One region of the Caulobacter sp. FV2ps19 genome, then DNA from elsewhere that is predicted to be linked to it. Evidence: predicted binding sites of a transcription regulator. Region 1 holds the regulator's gene; each other region holds the start of a gene.

What was found. Region 1 encodes LexA, which represses DNA repair genes until DNA is damaged. Its sites were predicted from a motif close to ATGTTCNCNANNTGTTCT; they were not measured.
Region 2: a site for LexA is predicted at 1,738-1,755, ahead of ACW18B_RS16680 (ATP-dependent helicase). Genes of this name have one in related genera too.
Region 3: a site for LexA is predicted at 2,268-2,285, ahead of recA (recombinase RecA). Genes of this name have one in related genera too.

The regions. Positions count from the first base shown of each region.
Region 1 is NZ_CM178729.1:2,989,192-2,993,631, forward strand. Features, by position in the region: gene lepB (signal peptidase I) at 1-591, shown strand, start outside; gene ACW18B_RS14210 (lysophospholipid acyltransferase family protein) at 708-1,271, shown strand; gene ACW18B_RS14215 (hypothetical protein) at 1,300-1,548, opposite strand; gene lexA (transcriptional repressor LexA) at 1,692-2,402, shown strand; gene mfd (transcription-repair coupling factor) at 2,606-4,440, opposite strand, start outside.
Region 2 is NZ_CM178729.1:3,510,168-3,514,607, forward strand. Features, by position in the region: gene ACW18B_RS16665 (alginate O-acetyltransferase AlgX-related protein) at 1-231, opposite strand, end outside; gene ACW18B_RS16670 (acyltransferase) at 228-884, opposite strand; gene ACW18B_RS16675 (ribbon-helix-helix domain-containing protein) at 1,113-1,361, shown strand; gene ACW18B_RS16680 (ATP-dependent helicase) at 1,756-4,143, shown strand.
Region 3 is NZ_CM178729.1:1,887,290-1,891,729, reverse strand. Features, by position in the region: gene alaS (alanine--tRNA ligase) at 1-741, opposite strand, end outside; gene recA (recombinase RecA) at 1,100-2,164, opposite strand; gene ACW18B_RS08955 (EAL domain-containing protein) at 2,553-4,160, shown strand; gene ACW18B_RS08950 (DUF885 domain-containing protein) at 4,218-4,440, opposite strand, start outside.

The DNA of each region.
Region 1 (4,440 bases):
AGCCCGCCGATGGGTCAGGGACGGCTGTTTGGCCACCAACCCGAGCGCGGCGACGTGGTGGTGTTCAAGCGACCTGGCGACGGCCGCACCGACATTATCAAACGGCTGGTCGGCCTGCCGGGCGACCGGATCCAGGTTCGTGGCGGCGTCTTGCGGATCAATGACCGGCCGGTCCGGCAGGTGTCTCAGGGCGTACGCGCCGAGGACGATGACGACCATCCGGCGGTGGTCGAGGAGATCGCCGAGACCCTGCCCAATGGCCGGACCTATCTGACCCATAGCCAGGGTCCGCGCACGGCGGCGGCCAATACCGGCGTCTATGTGGTGCCGGCCGGCTGCTATTTCGTGATGGGCGACAATCGCGACAATTCGGTCGACAGCCGCTTCGACCCCGGCCGCGTTCCGGCGGGCGAAGCCGCCTGCCCCTGGAACGCCGAACTGGATCGCTATCTGCCCCCCGAGACCGGCATGGGCTTCGTGCCGTTCGACAATCTGGTCGGCCGGGCCGAGCGCGTACTGTTCTCCTGGGACGCCAAGTCCGGCCTGCGCCTGGGCCGCACCTTGAAGTCGCTCTCGGCGCCCCAGACCTGACGCACGCCTGAGCGCCAGCCATAGAGGCGCTCGGCTCTGGCGCCCTGAGCGCTTCTCGGACACATTGCCCCCACGACAGTCGCGCCGAAGCGGATTCGTCCGGGAGGGTGGTTGAGATGGGCCTTGTCGCCCGCATCGTGAAATGGGCGCTGGTCGCCTTCTTTCGGCGTCAGGGCTGGACGGTGGAGGGCGCAGCGCCCTCGCCGCGCAAGTTCGTGGTCATCGCCGCCCCGCACACCAGCAACTGGGACTTTGTCTATTTCCTCGGCGCGGCCGACTCCCTGAAGGTCGAGCTCAGCTTCATGGGCAAGGCCTCGCTGTTTCGCTGGCCGTTCGACAGGATGATGCGCGATCTGGGCGGCGTGCCGGTCGATCGCTCCAAGTCTGGCGACACGGTCCAGGCCATGGTCGATGAGTTCGCCCGCCGCGACGAGTTCATGCTGACCATCGCGCCCGAAGGCACGCGCGGGAAGGCGCAGCAGTGGAAGACCGGCTTCTACAATATCGCCTTGAAAGCCGGCGTGCCGCTGGTGTGCGGCTATATCGACTATGAGCGCAAGATCATCGGCCTGGGGCCCACCTTGGTCCCCAGCGGCGACTATGAAGGGGATCTGGCCAAACTGGCCGCGTTCTATCGAACCTTCACCGGTAAGCACCTGGATCGGGCGACCGCGCTTTAGGCGCGAATCGCCGCGCGCGAGGCGCGACTCAACCTGAGGCCGCCGCCGTCCGAAGCGGTTCGACATTGGCCGGCGGCGAAACCTTGCGGCCCATGCTCCAGTTCGACTGCAGGCGAACCTTGGGGTTGGGCGCCGACCAGATCTCGCCCGTGCCGTCGATCGCCACCACCCAGATCAGGTGATGTTCCTGGCCGTAGTCGATGACCGCAAAGGCGAATCCCGTCCCCTTGCCTTCGACAGAGACCGGTACGGTCGGGTTCAGTTGGTTGAAACTCACGACGAAAGCCCTCCTGTGCGGCTTTCGGCTCAACGGCGAAGGGGGCGAGAGCGTTCCTAAGTCGTCAACTTGACATTAAGGAAGAACGCCTAGAGAACATTCGCAAGGTTTGCGGTTTGTTCCGCGTCGTCCTCGAGGTCGAGATGCTTACGCGCAAGCAGCACGAGCTGCTGATGTTCATCCATGAACGCATCAAGGAGAGCGGGGTCTCGCCCTCTTTCGACGAGATGAAGGAGGCGCTGGATCTGGCGTCGAAGTCGGGCATCCACCGCCTGATCACGGCCCTGGAAGAGCGCGGCTTCATCCGGCGTCTGGCCCACCGGGCCCGGGCGCTGGAGGTGGTGAAGCTGCCGCAGCAGGCCACGACCGCCTCGCCGCCCAAGGGCCGCGGGACATTCAAGCCGCAGGTGGTCGAGGGCGGCGGCGCGCCCCCCGCCATGAACGGCGGGTCTTCGTCGGCCCCGGCCAACGACAGCCGCGAGCTGCCGATCCTGGGCAAGATCGCCGCTGGCACACCCATCGACGCCATCCAGCACGAACGCGACCGCCTGCCGGTGCCCGAAAGCATGCTGGGCGGCGGCGAACACTATGTGCTCGAGGTGCAGGGCGACTCGATGATCGAGGCCGGCATCCTCGACGGCGACTATGTGATCATCAAGAAGGGCGACACCGCCACCTCCGGCGAGATCGTCGTGGCCTTGGTCGGCGAGGAAGCCACGCTGAAACGCCTGCGCAAGAAGGGCGGCTCGATCGCCCTGGAAGCCGCCAACCCCAAATACGAGACCCGCATCTTCGGACCCGATCAGGTCGAGGTGCAGGGCAAGCTGGTGGGGCTGATCCGGCGGTACCACTGAGGCTTGATTAGAGCTTTTCGAGATTGAAGGCCGCCCCGGTTGGGGCGGCCGTTTTCGTTGTAAATTAGCTTGTCATCCCGGCCGCAGCGAAGCGGAGCGCCGGGACCCAGGGGCAAACACGATGCGCCGGCCCCTGGGTCCCAGACAGCCTCTGCGAGGCTTCCGGGATGACAAGGATTTTGAGCTTTAGAGCTCCCCCCGCCCTACTCCCTGGCGATCCGCGCCAGCTGGACCAGGATCTTCTCGGCCGCATCCAGACGCTGGGCCGGGGTGTCCCATTCGCCCTTGATCACCACCTTCTGGTCGGGACGCACCTTCCAGACGATATTGTTCTTGGCGACATACTGCATGAGCCCCAGCGGATTGGCGTAACTATCATTCCTGAAACTCGCCACCGCGCCCTTGGGGCCGACATCGATCTTGGCGACATTGGCCTCGCGGCACAGGCCCTTGATGGCGACCACCTTGAGCAGGGAGTCGGTCTCGGGCGGCAGCGGGCCGAAGCGGTCGATCAGTTCGGCGGCCAGGGCTTCGCGGTCGGCGGACTTCTCGGCTTCCGACAGGCGGCGATAGAGCGACAGGCGCACATTGAGGTCGGGCACATAGTCGTCGGGGATCATCACCGCCGAGCCGGTATTGATCTGCGGCGACCAGCCACGATCCTCCAGCAGGGCCTCGGCGCCCTGGCGCTGACGCAGTTCGGCGACGGCGTCTTCCAGCATCTGCTGATAGAGCTCGACGCCGATTTCCTTGATGTGGCCGCTCTGCTCGTCGCCCAAGAGGTTGCCGCCGCCGCGCTGGTCCAGGTCGTGGCTGGCCAGTTGGAAGCCGGCGCCCAGGCTGTCGAGGGACTGCAGCACCTGCAGACGCTTCTCGGCCGACAGGGTGATGGTCTTCTCGTTGGGCGTGGTCAGATAGGCGTAGGCGCGGGCCTTGGAACGGCCCACGCGGCCACGGATCTGATACAGCTGGGCCAGGCCGAACATGTCGGCGCGGTGGACGATCAGGGTGTTGGCCGACGGAATATCCAGCCCGCTTTCGACGATCGTGGTGGCGAGCAGCACGTCGTACTGGCCCTCATAGAAGGCCGTCATCACGTCTTCCAGCTGGGTCGGGGCCATCTGGCCGTGGCCGACCACATATTTGACCTCGGGCACCTGGGTGCGGAGGAACTTCTCGATCTCCTCCAGATCCTTGATGCGCGGCACCACATAATAGGCCTGGCCGCCGCGATACTTCTCGCGCAGCAGGGCCTCGCGCAGGGTCACCGGGTCGAACGGGCTGATATAGGTGCGCACCGCCAGGCGATCGACCGGCGGCGTGGCGATGATCGACATCTCGCGGATGCCGCTGAGCGCCATCTGCAGGGTGCGCGGGATCGGCGTGGCGGTCAGGGTCAGCATGTGCACGTCGGCGCGAAGCTCTTTCAGCTTCTCCTTGTGCTTGACCCCGAAATGCTGCTCCTCGTCGACGATCACCAGGCCCAGGTCCTTGAACGAAACCTGCTTGGACAGGATGGCGTGGGTGCCGACCACGATCTCCAGCTGGCCGTTGGCCAGGCCCTCGCGGGTCTCGGCGGCTTCCTTGCCGGTGACCAGGCGCGACAGGCGGGTGACCTTGACCGGCCAGCCCTGGAACCGCTCCTTGAAGGTCTTGTAGTGCTGGCGGGCCAGCAGAGTGGTCGGGCAGACGATGGCCACCTGCTTGCCGCTCATCGCCACCACGAAGGCGGCGCGCAGGGCGACCTCGGTCTTGCCGAAGCCCACGTCGCCGCAGATCAGCCGATCCATCGGTTTGCCCGAGCCCAGATCGGTCAACACATCGGCGATGGCCGACAGCTGGTCGTCGGTCTCTTCATAGGGGAAGCGGGCGCAGAACTCGTCATAGACGCCCTGCGGCGCGTCGGTTTCTTCCACCGACTTCAGCTGACGGGCGGCGGCGATCTGGATCAGGCCCTCGGCCATGATCCGCAGGCGCTCCTTGGCCTTGGACTTGCGGCTCTGCCAGGCCGCGCCGCCCAGCTTGTCCAGTTGAACGT
Region 2 (4,440 bases), 520 kb from region 1:
TTCCGTCAGAAGCCCCTGAACCGCCGCCCCCTGAGCCGGCGTCCAGCGCTGCACGCCAAACTGCCAGCCGAGGAAGTCGTTGGTGTCGTTGATCAGGAACACCCAGCCGCCCGCGGCGGCGAGGCCCTTCGCGCCGTCCTGACCGAACTTGATCGCCTTCAGAACGGCTTCGGCGGCGCCGCTCGTGACGGGTCCGTCATCGCGCCCCTCATCCCCCTTCGGCGGCATCAAGACTTGCCCCAGCCCAGGCGTTGACGCCACCCGGGCGCCGTCTTGGCGACGGCGCGACTGCGCTCGACCACCGGATCGTCAAAATTACGCTGCCAGATCACGTTCTCGCGGACAATCCGGGCCGGCGAGCCCACGGCGACGACGCTTTCCGGCAAGGCGCCGACGACGGTCGAACTGGCCCCGACCACGGCGCCGGCGCCAATCCGGGCCCCTTTCAGCACCAGCACCCGCTGACCCAGCCAGACATGGTCGCCGATGATGATGGACCGGGCGGGATTGATGCGCTCCAGCGTATCGCCATCGTAGATCGGATGCATGTCGCTGACGTCCATATGGATATCGGTCGAGAACAGGCAGTCCTCGCCGATCAGGATCTCGCCCGTCTCGTGCATCGAAATGCCCACCGCGCCAAAGGTGGTCCCCGCCCCGATACGAATGACGCCGCCTTCCCCGCGAACGACGCGGATCATGCCCTCAATGATGCACCCATCGCCGATCTCGACAACCGTTCCGGTCCCTTGCAGCCATAGGCTGGCGTTGAGAACGACGTTCTTGCCGACGCGCAAGGTGTTGCGTTCGCCCTGGATGACCACGCGCCCTTGAGGCTCGCTCTGCAGCTCCAAAACTGTGCCGTCTACGGCATGTTCGATCACTCTGTGCCCCATTGTGACGGACTATCGCGCGGTCTTGTACGCCCGCGCTCGGTGACCTGACTATAGTGGGAGACGGGCCATGCAAAGCACGCAGCGGCGCGAGCGGGCAGGTCTGGCGCGCCGCCCCCCTTGGGAAGCCTTTGCGCGACGGGGCGCATCAGGCATCCTCCGGTCGGATCCGAGACGAAGACGCAGCGTCAGCGACGATCAGGAGGCGATCAGCCGGCTATGGGCAGTCTGAAGAAGCGATCGGTCAATCTGGCGGGTCACGCCACCTCGCTGGCGTTGGAACACGAGTTCTGGGCCGTGCTGGAGACCGCCGCCCAGGCCGACGCCCTGAGCCTGGCCGCCCTGATCCAGCGGATCGACAGCGGCCGGGGCGACCGTCCCCTTGCCTCGGCCTGCCGGGTCTTCGCGCTCAAGCGCGCAGCGCTGGGTCAGCCGGGATTGGGTGAAGCCGGCAGCGGAACCGGCTGAGGCTCGGGCATCGTCCGAGAGGGAACGGTCGGGGTCTTGAAATCGAGGCCCGGCGAAAGACCGGTCATCCCGCCCAGACGCCAGGCCATCCAAAGGGTCAGAGCCACGACCCCGATGACCAGGGCAGCCGTCCAAACTCCGAAGCCGCCTCGCGGCGATCGTGCCGATTTCACGGTCATCGTCCGCGATCGCGAGCGGCTGAAAGCTTGACGGTGGCGACGATCACCACCGGCCCGCTGACCGTGGCCGCCCGGCCGAACCGGCCGCTTCTGGAGTACTGAGCCATGCTGGCCTCCCGCGATTGATCTTTCAGATCAACGATGGTCCGCCATGGCGGTTCCCTAATCGCCGCCGAGGGGCTTAAGCCGGCGAGCGTTCGTGCTACATATGTTCCATGTCTTCAGGCTTCGACTCGCGCCCTCCTCAGGGCGACCTTCCCTCCCCGCGCATCTCCGATCTGGCCCGGCCTCGCGGTCCGGCCGGCGGCGCGACCGACTATCTTGAAGGGTTGAACCCCGAGCAGCGCGAGGCCGTGGAAACCACCGAGGGTCCGGTTCTGGTCCTGGCCGGCGCCGGCACCGGCAAGACCCGGGTTCTGACCACCCGCCTTGCCCACATCCTGACCACCGGTCGCGCCCGTCCCTGGGAACTTCTGGCCGTCACCTTCACCAACAAGGCCGCCCGCGAGATGCGCGAGCGGATCACCCATATCATCGGCCCGCAGGCCGAGGATCTGCGCTGGCTGGGCACCTTCCACTCGGTCGCCGCCCAGATCCTGCGCCGCCACGCCGAACTGGTGGGCCTGAAGTCCAGCTTCACCATCATCGACAACGACGATCAGGAGCGCCTGCTCAAGCAGCTGATCGAGGCCGCCAACATCGACGCCAAGCGCTGGACGCCCAAGATCCTGGCCGGCCTGATCGATCACTGGAAGAACCGTGGCTGGACGCCCGATCGCCTGCCCCCGGCCGAGGGCGGCGAGTTCGCCGGCGGAAAGGGCGCCACCCTCTATCGGCAGTATCAGGAGCGGATGCGGATCCTCAACGCCTGCGATTTCGGCGATCTGCTGCTGCACAACATCACCATCTTCACCAGCCACCCGGACGTCCTGACCGACTACCAGACCCGCTTCAAATACGTGCTGGTCGACGAGTATCAGGACACCAATATCGCCCAGTACCTGTGGCTGCGCCTGCTGGCCCAGGGACGGCAGAACGTGTGCTGCGTCGGCGACGACGACCAGTCGATCTATGGCTGGCGCGGGGCCGAGGTCGACAACATCCTGCGGTTCGAGCGCGACTTCCCGGGCGCCAAGGTGGTTCGCCTGGAGCGCAATTATCGGTCCACGGAACATATCCTGGCCGCGGCCTCGGGCCTGATCACCGCCAACAAGGACCGCCTGGGCAAGACCCTGTGGACCGAGGCCATGGGCGGCGAAAAGGTCAAGGTCAGCGGCGTCTGGGACGGCGAGGCCGAGAGCCGGATGGTCGCCGACGAGATCGAGAAGGCCAAGCGGGCCGGTCGCAAGTTCACCCAGATGGCCATTCTGGTGCGCGCCAGCTTCCAGATGCGCGCCTTCGAAGAGCGCTTCGTGATGCTGCAGATCCCCTACAAGGTGGTCGGCGGCCCGCGCTTCTTCGAACGGGCCGAGATCCGCGACGCCCACGCCTATCTGCGCCTGATCCAGTCGCCCGACGATGATCTGGCCTTCGAGCGCATCGTCAACACGCCCAAGCGCGGCATCGGCGACACCTCGGTGCAGAAGCTTCTGCACATCGCCCGGGCCGAAAGCCTGCCGGCGGTGGAGTCCGCTCGCGTCCTGGTCGGCAGCGACGAGCTTCCGGCCCGCACCCGCACGGCGCTGTCCAACTTCCTGCGCGATCTGGATCGCTGGCGGGCCCTGGCCCAGACCATGCCGCATCAGCGGGTGCTGGAAGCGGTGCTGGAAGAGAGCGGCTATACTGACGCCCTGCGCCTCGACAAGGGCCCCACCAGCCAGACGCGGCTGGAAAACCTCAAGGAGCTCGTCCAGTCGATGAGCGCCTTCGACACCCTGGAAAGCTATCTGGAGCACGTGTCGCTGGTCATGGACCTCGACAAGGGTTCCAGCGACGACTCGGTCTGGATCATGACCCTGCACGCGGCCAAGGGCCTGGAGTTCCCGCTGGTCTTCCTTCCCGGCTGGGAAGAAGGCGTGTTCCCCAGCCAGCGCAGCATGGACGACAAGGGGACCAAGGGCCTCGAGGAAGAGCGGCGTCTGGCCTATGTGGGCATCACCCGGGCCCGCGAAGAGGCCCGGATCAGCTTCGTGGCCAACCGGCAGGTCTATGGCCGCTGGACCAGCCAGCTGCCCAGCCGCTTCGTCGACGAACTGCCCCTGGCCCATGTCGAGGCGGCGTCCGAGACCGGCTATTACGGTGGCGGTCCCGGCATGCAGCAGACGGCGGCCTCGCGTTGGGATGACACCGGACAAAGCTCGTTTGGCGGCTCGGGCTATGACAGCCCCGGCTGGAAACGGGCCCAGGACCGCGTCGCCGCCCCGTCGTGGAGCAAGCCGCGCACCGGCGGATCTGGCGGGCGTTCCGCCCCGATCGAGGGCGAAGGCCGGCTGGTGGCGGTGTCGGCCAGCTCGGCCGCCAGCGCCTACAAGCGCGGCGACAGGGTGTTCCACGTCAAGTTCGGTTACGGCAAGGTCTCGGCCGTCGAGGGCAACAAGCTGTCGGTTTCGTTCGACAAGGCCGGCGACAAGAAGGTCATCGACAGTTTCGTCGAGAAGGCGTGACGGTCGGGCTCCGCTCAACGTCTTCGTCACTTGCCCCCTACTGACCGCTGACGCGGTCATCTTCCCCCTAAGGGGGAGGGCTATCGCATATGGGTTGCTGACGGACCCAAGCCTTTAACAAACTCAAAAATCTTGCCTTCCTGGGCCTTGTGCCCAGGACCCATGTTTGAGGCAGGCTTTGATTTGGGCGCTATTCGCGGCTGAACGGCCCGTAACACCGACCCAAGTCCGCATCGGCGGCGCCATGGGTCCTGGGCACAAGGCCCAGGAAGGCTGGGTCTTTTAGCGCCAGATCCA
Region 3 (4,440 bases), 1.1 Mb from region 1:
GATGTCGTAGTTGTTGTGCACGCCCTGCAGGACGGCGGTCACCCGTTCCAGGCCCATGCCGGTGTCGATCGAGGGCTTGGGCAGCGCCAGGCGCTCACCGCCGGCCAGCTGCTCGAACTGCATGAAGACCAGGTTCCAGATCTCGATGAACCGGTCGCCATCCTCGTCCGGACTGCCCGGAGGGCCACCGGGAATGCCTTCGCCGTGGTCGAAGAAGATTTCCGAACACGGACCGCACGGCCCAGTGTCGCCCATGGACCAGAAGTTATCGCTGGTCGGGATGCGGATGATGCGATCGTCGCTCAGACCGGCGATCTTCTTCCACAGATCAGCCGCCTCGTCGTCGGTGTGATACACCGTGACCAACAGCTTGTCCTTGGGCAGGGCGAAATCCCGGGTCAGCAGGGTCCAGGCGTGAGTGATCGCCTGTTCCTTGAAATAGTCGCCGAACGAGAAATTGCCCAACATCTCGAAGAAGGTGTGGTGGCGGGCGGTGTAGCCGACATTGTCCAGGTCGTTGTGCTTACCCCCGGCGCGAACGCACTTTTGCGAACTGACCGCGCGCGGATAGGCTGGCGTCTCGGCGCCGGTGAAGGCGTTCTTGAACGGCACCATACCGGCATTGACGAACAGCAGCGTCGGATCGTTCTGCGGCACCAGCGGCGCCGACGGCGTGATCGCGTGATCGGCCTTGCCGAAATAGTCGAGGAAGGTTCCGCGGATCTCGTTCAGGCTGGGCATGGGCGTCTCAAGGATCTTCAAACAGTGGTTGGCAGTCCGGCGTGGGCCGCTGCATAGCGCGGTTTTCCGCGGAGTGGAAACCTCGTCAAACTTGGGGACGGGATGAGCACGGATAAAGGGCGACTGAACAGGCCGGGCGATGCGAGTTCACCGCCTCACGTCTTGGCCCTGGAGCCTGCCGCAGAGCGCAACGCACCCTGGCAAGGGCTGGCTTGTCGGCGCCGATCCCCAAACGAAATCGGACGCCTGGAGTGGGGTCCAGGCGTCCGGGGGATCGCGGCCGTCTCGGCGGGGAGCCACGGGCGTCATATCGAGGCGGGAGACGCCCGGGCAGGCGACGGTCGCGAAACTTAATGCCCTATTCGTCGCCCTCTTCGGGACCACCGACCAGAAGCTCTTCCTCGATCTTCTGGGAAGACTTGCGAACGGCCGCCTCGATCTCGGCGCACATATCCTTGTTGGCCTTCAGGAACTCGCGGGCATTGTCACGACCCTGGCCGATGCGCTGGCTGTTATAGGAGAACCAAGAGCCGGCCTTGTCGATCACCCCGGCCTTGACGCCCAGATCGATGATCTCGCCCAGCTTGGAAATGCCCTCGCCGTACATGATGTCGAACTCGACCTCACGGAACGGCGGGGCGACCTTGTTCTTGACCACCTTGACCCGAACATTATTGCCGATGATTTCGTCGCGCACCTTTACCGAGCCGGTGCGTCGGATATCGAGACGCACGGACGCGTAGAACTTCAGGGCGTTGCCGCCCGTCGTGGTTTCCGGGCTGCCATACATCACACCGATCTTGTGGCGAATCTGGTTGATGAAGATGACGATGGTGTTGGTCTTGTTGATCGAGCCGGTCAGCTTGCGCAGGGCCTGGCTCATCAGGCGAGCCTGAAGACCGGGCAGGCTGTCGCCCATCTCGCCCTCGATTTCCGCCTTGGGGGTCAGGGCCGCAACCGAGTCGATCACCACCACATCGACGGCGCCGGAGCGCACGAGCGTATCGGTGATCTCCAGAGCCTGCTCACCATTGTCGGGCTGCGAGACCAGCAGGTTGTCGAGATTGACCCCCAGCTTGAACGCATAGCCCGGATCCAGGGCATGCTCGGCGTCGACGAAGGCAGCGGTGCCGCCGGCCTTCTGGACCTCGGCCACCACGTGCAGGGCGAGCGTCGTCTTGCCGGAGCTTTCCGGACCGTAGATCTCGATCACCCGCCCCTTGGGCAGGCCGCCGATGCCGAGGGCGATGTCCAGACCGAGCGAGCCGGTGGAGACAGACTCCATCTCGACCTTGCCCTTATCGCCCAGCTTCATAACCGAGCCCTTGCCGAACGCCCGATCAATCTGCGCTAGCGCCGCCTCTAGGGCCCGCTGCTTGTCGCCTTCTTCCTTGCCCACGAGTCTCAAAGCCGCCTGGTTCATTGGAGATGCGCCCTTATTTCATGATTCCACCCGAGCTACCGGCCGTTCGCGCACCGCGCGCCAACACCCTGTGGAACACTTCGATTTGTACCGCCTTTGTTCCGTGTTCGCAAGATGTTCCACGCGCCTTTCGGCAGGAAAAACACCGCTTTCAGTTTTGAGGCTCTGTTTCAGGCGCGCCCTCCGACCGGCTGCGTCGAAAAGAGCCTCATTGCGCTGAGACCGCCGCAGGCGCGGCGCCGTCCCTGCCCATAAGCGCGATCGAGGATGAACATGACGCGCCTTGCAGCCAAGGAAACGACAGAAGGTCGCAGGCATTTTGCCGCGCATGGAAAGGGCTCCTTAAAGAACCCTGTGCCACGCTCGGACGCCTTGGGGGATCATCGTTTTGTCTATCGACCCGCGCCGTCTGCTTGGCCTGGCTTTCGCCAGCGCCGATCTGCTTGTCGAAATTCGCGACGGCAAGATCGATATGGCCCTTGGCGCCGCGCAACGCATCATGGGCCAGAGCGAAGCCGCGCTGATGGGCAAGGTTTGGCGCGACCTGTTCGCGACCGAAGACCAACCGCTGATCGACGCAATCCTGGCCTGCGCGGACGACGGCGCGCGCCGGGGCCCGATTGTTCTACGCCTGGCCGACCCCGTTGAACGCTATATCAGCCTGGTGATACGCGCCCTGCCCGAAAACAAGGGTCGAGTGTCTTGCGCGGTGACGCCTGGCCATCCCGCAAGCCCTCGCGGTGAGAAGTCCGGCCTGCATGCGCGCGAATCCTTCGATGATATCGCCAAAGGCTTGTTCGAGGCCGCAAGGGTCACCGGCCTGGAACTTGAACTGGCAATGATTGAATTTGCCGGTCTCGGCGACAAGCGGGCAGGCCTGCCGCAGGCCGAGGCCGAAGCCCTGGATAGTCAGGTGGCCGGCGCAGTGCGGGCCGAGTCCCATGGCGGGGGGGCCGCCACCCGCCTGTCGGACGATCGCTACGCCGTCCTGCGCGCCAAGGACGAAGATCCAGACACCCTCATGCGTCGGCTTGGTCGCGTCGTGTCGATGGACGTCGAGGCTCATATCGTGTCGCTGGAGGCGCACTCAGCGCCCTCACGCGCCCTGCGCGCGCTGCGCTACGCCCTCGACGACTTCCTGCGGGAGGGGCTTAAGGACGCGCCGCCGATGACCTTGTCCGAAGCGATGAACCGCTCGGTCAAGCGCACCCTGGCGCGGGCTGGAGCCCTGGGCGTCGCGGTCAGTCAACGGCGCTTTGACCTGGCCTTCCAGCCCGTGGTCAGCCTGGCCACCGGCCTGGCCCATCACCACGAGGTGCTGGTGCGGTTCGAGGACGGCGCCAGCCCGTTCGCCCTGATCCGCATGGCTGAGGAATTCGACCTGATCGCGGAACTGGACCACGCCATCGTCGAGAAATCGGTTCAGCGCCTGGTTCAGGATCGGACGGGTGAACTGAAACTGGCGGTCAACGTCTCAGGCCGCACCATCGTCCATGAGAGCTTCGTCGACCACGTCACGCGCACCCTGGCCCGATATGACCAGGCCAAGGGCCGCCTGATTTTCGAGATCACCGAATCCGCCGCTATCGACGACCTGCCGCGCGCCAATCGTCATATCCAGGCGCTGCGCGCCATGGGTTCGCTCGTCTGTCTGGATGATTTCGGAGCCGGCGCGACCTCGTTCGCCTATCTGCAGCAACTGAGCCTGGATATCGTCAAGATCGATGGCCGCTATGTTCGCGAACTCGCCGACAACGGCCGTGACGGCGCGATGGTCAGGCGGCTGGTTGAACTCTGCAAGGACCTGCAGGTCCGCACGGTCGCCGAGATGGTCGAGACCCTCGAGGTCGAGGAGGTGGTGCGCCAGGCCGGTGTCGACTTTGCGCAGGGCTGGCTGTTTGGAAAGCCCGCCGACCAGCCGCGACCGGCGCTGAAGCCTGGTGCGATCGTCAAGCCGCTCGCCCGCCGCGCCGGCGCGGCGGACAGCTGGGCCTAGACAAGGGCCTGCAAACCTCCTCTCCGGCGACGAAGAGGAGGCCTGTCTTGTCTGGACCTACTTCCCCGCCTTCGTCGCGGCGATGTAGTTGTCGATGACGTTGTCGAGCACGGTCAAAGGCGTCATGCCCGACAGCAGGCCCGCATCGTGGAACTTCCGGATATCGAACTTCTTGCCCAGCGCCTTCTTGGCCCGCTCGCGAGCCCGCAACCAGACGATCTTGCCGATCATGTAGCTGCAGGCCTGGCCCGGCCAAACCACGTAACGTTCGATCTCGGTG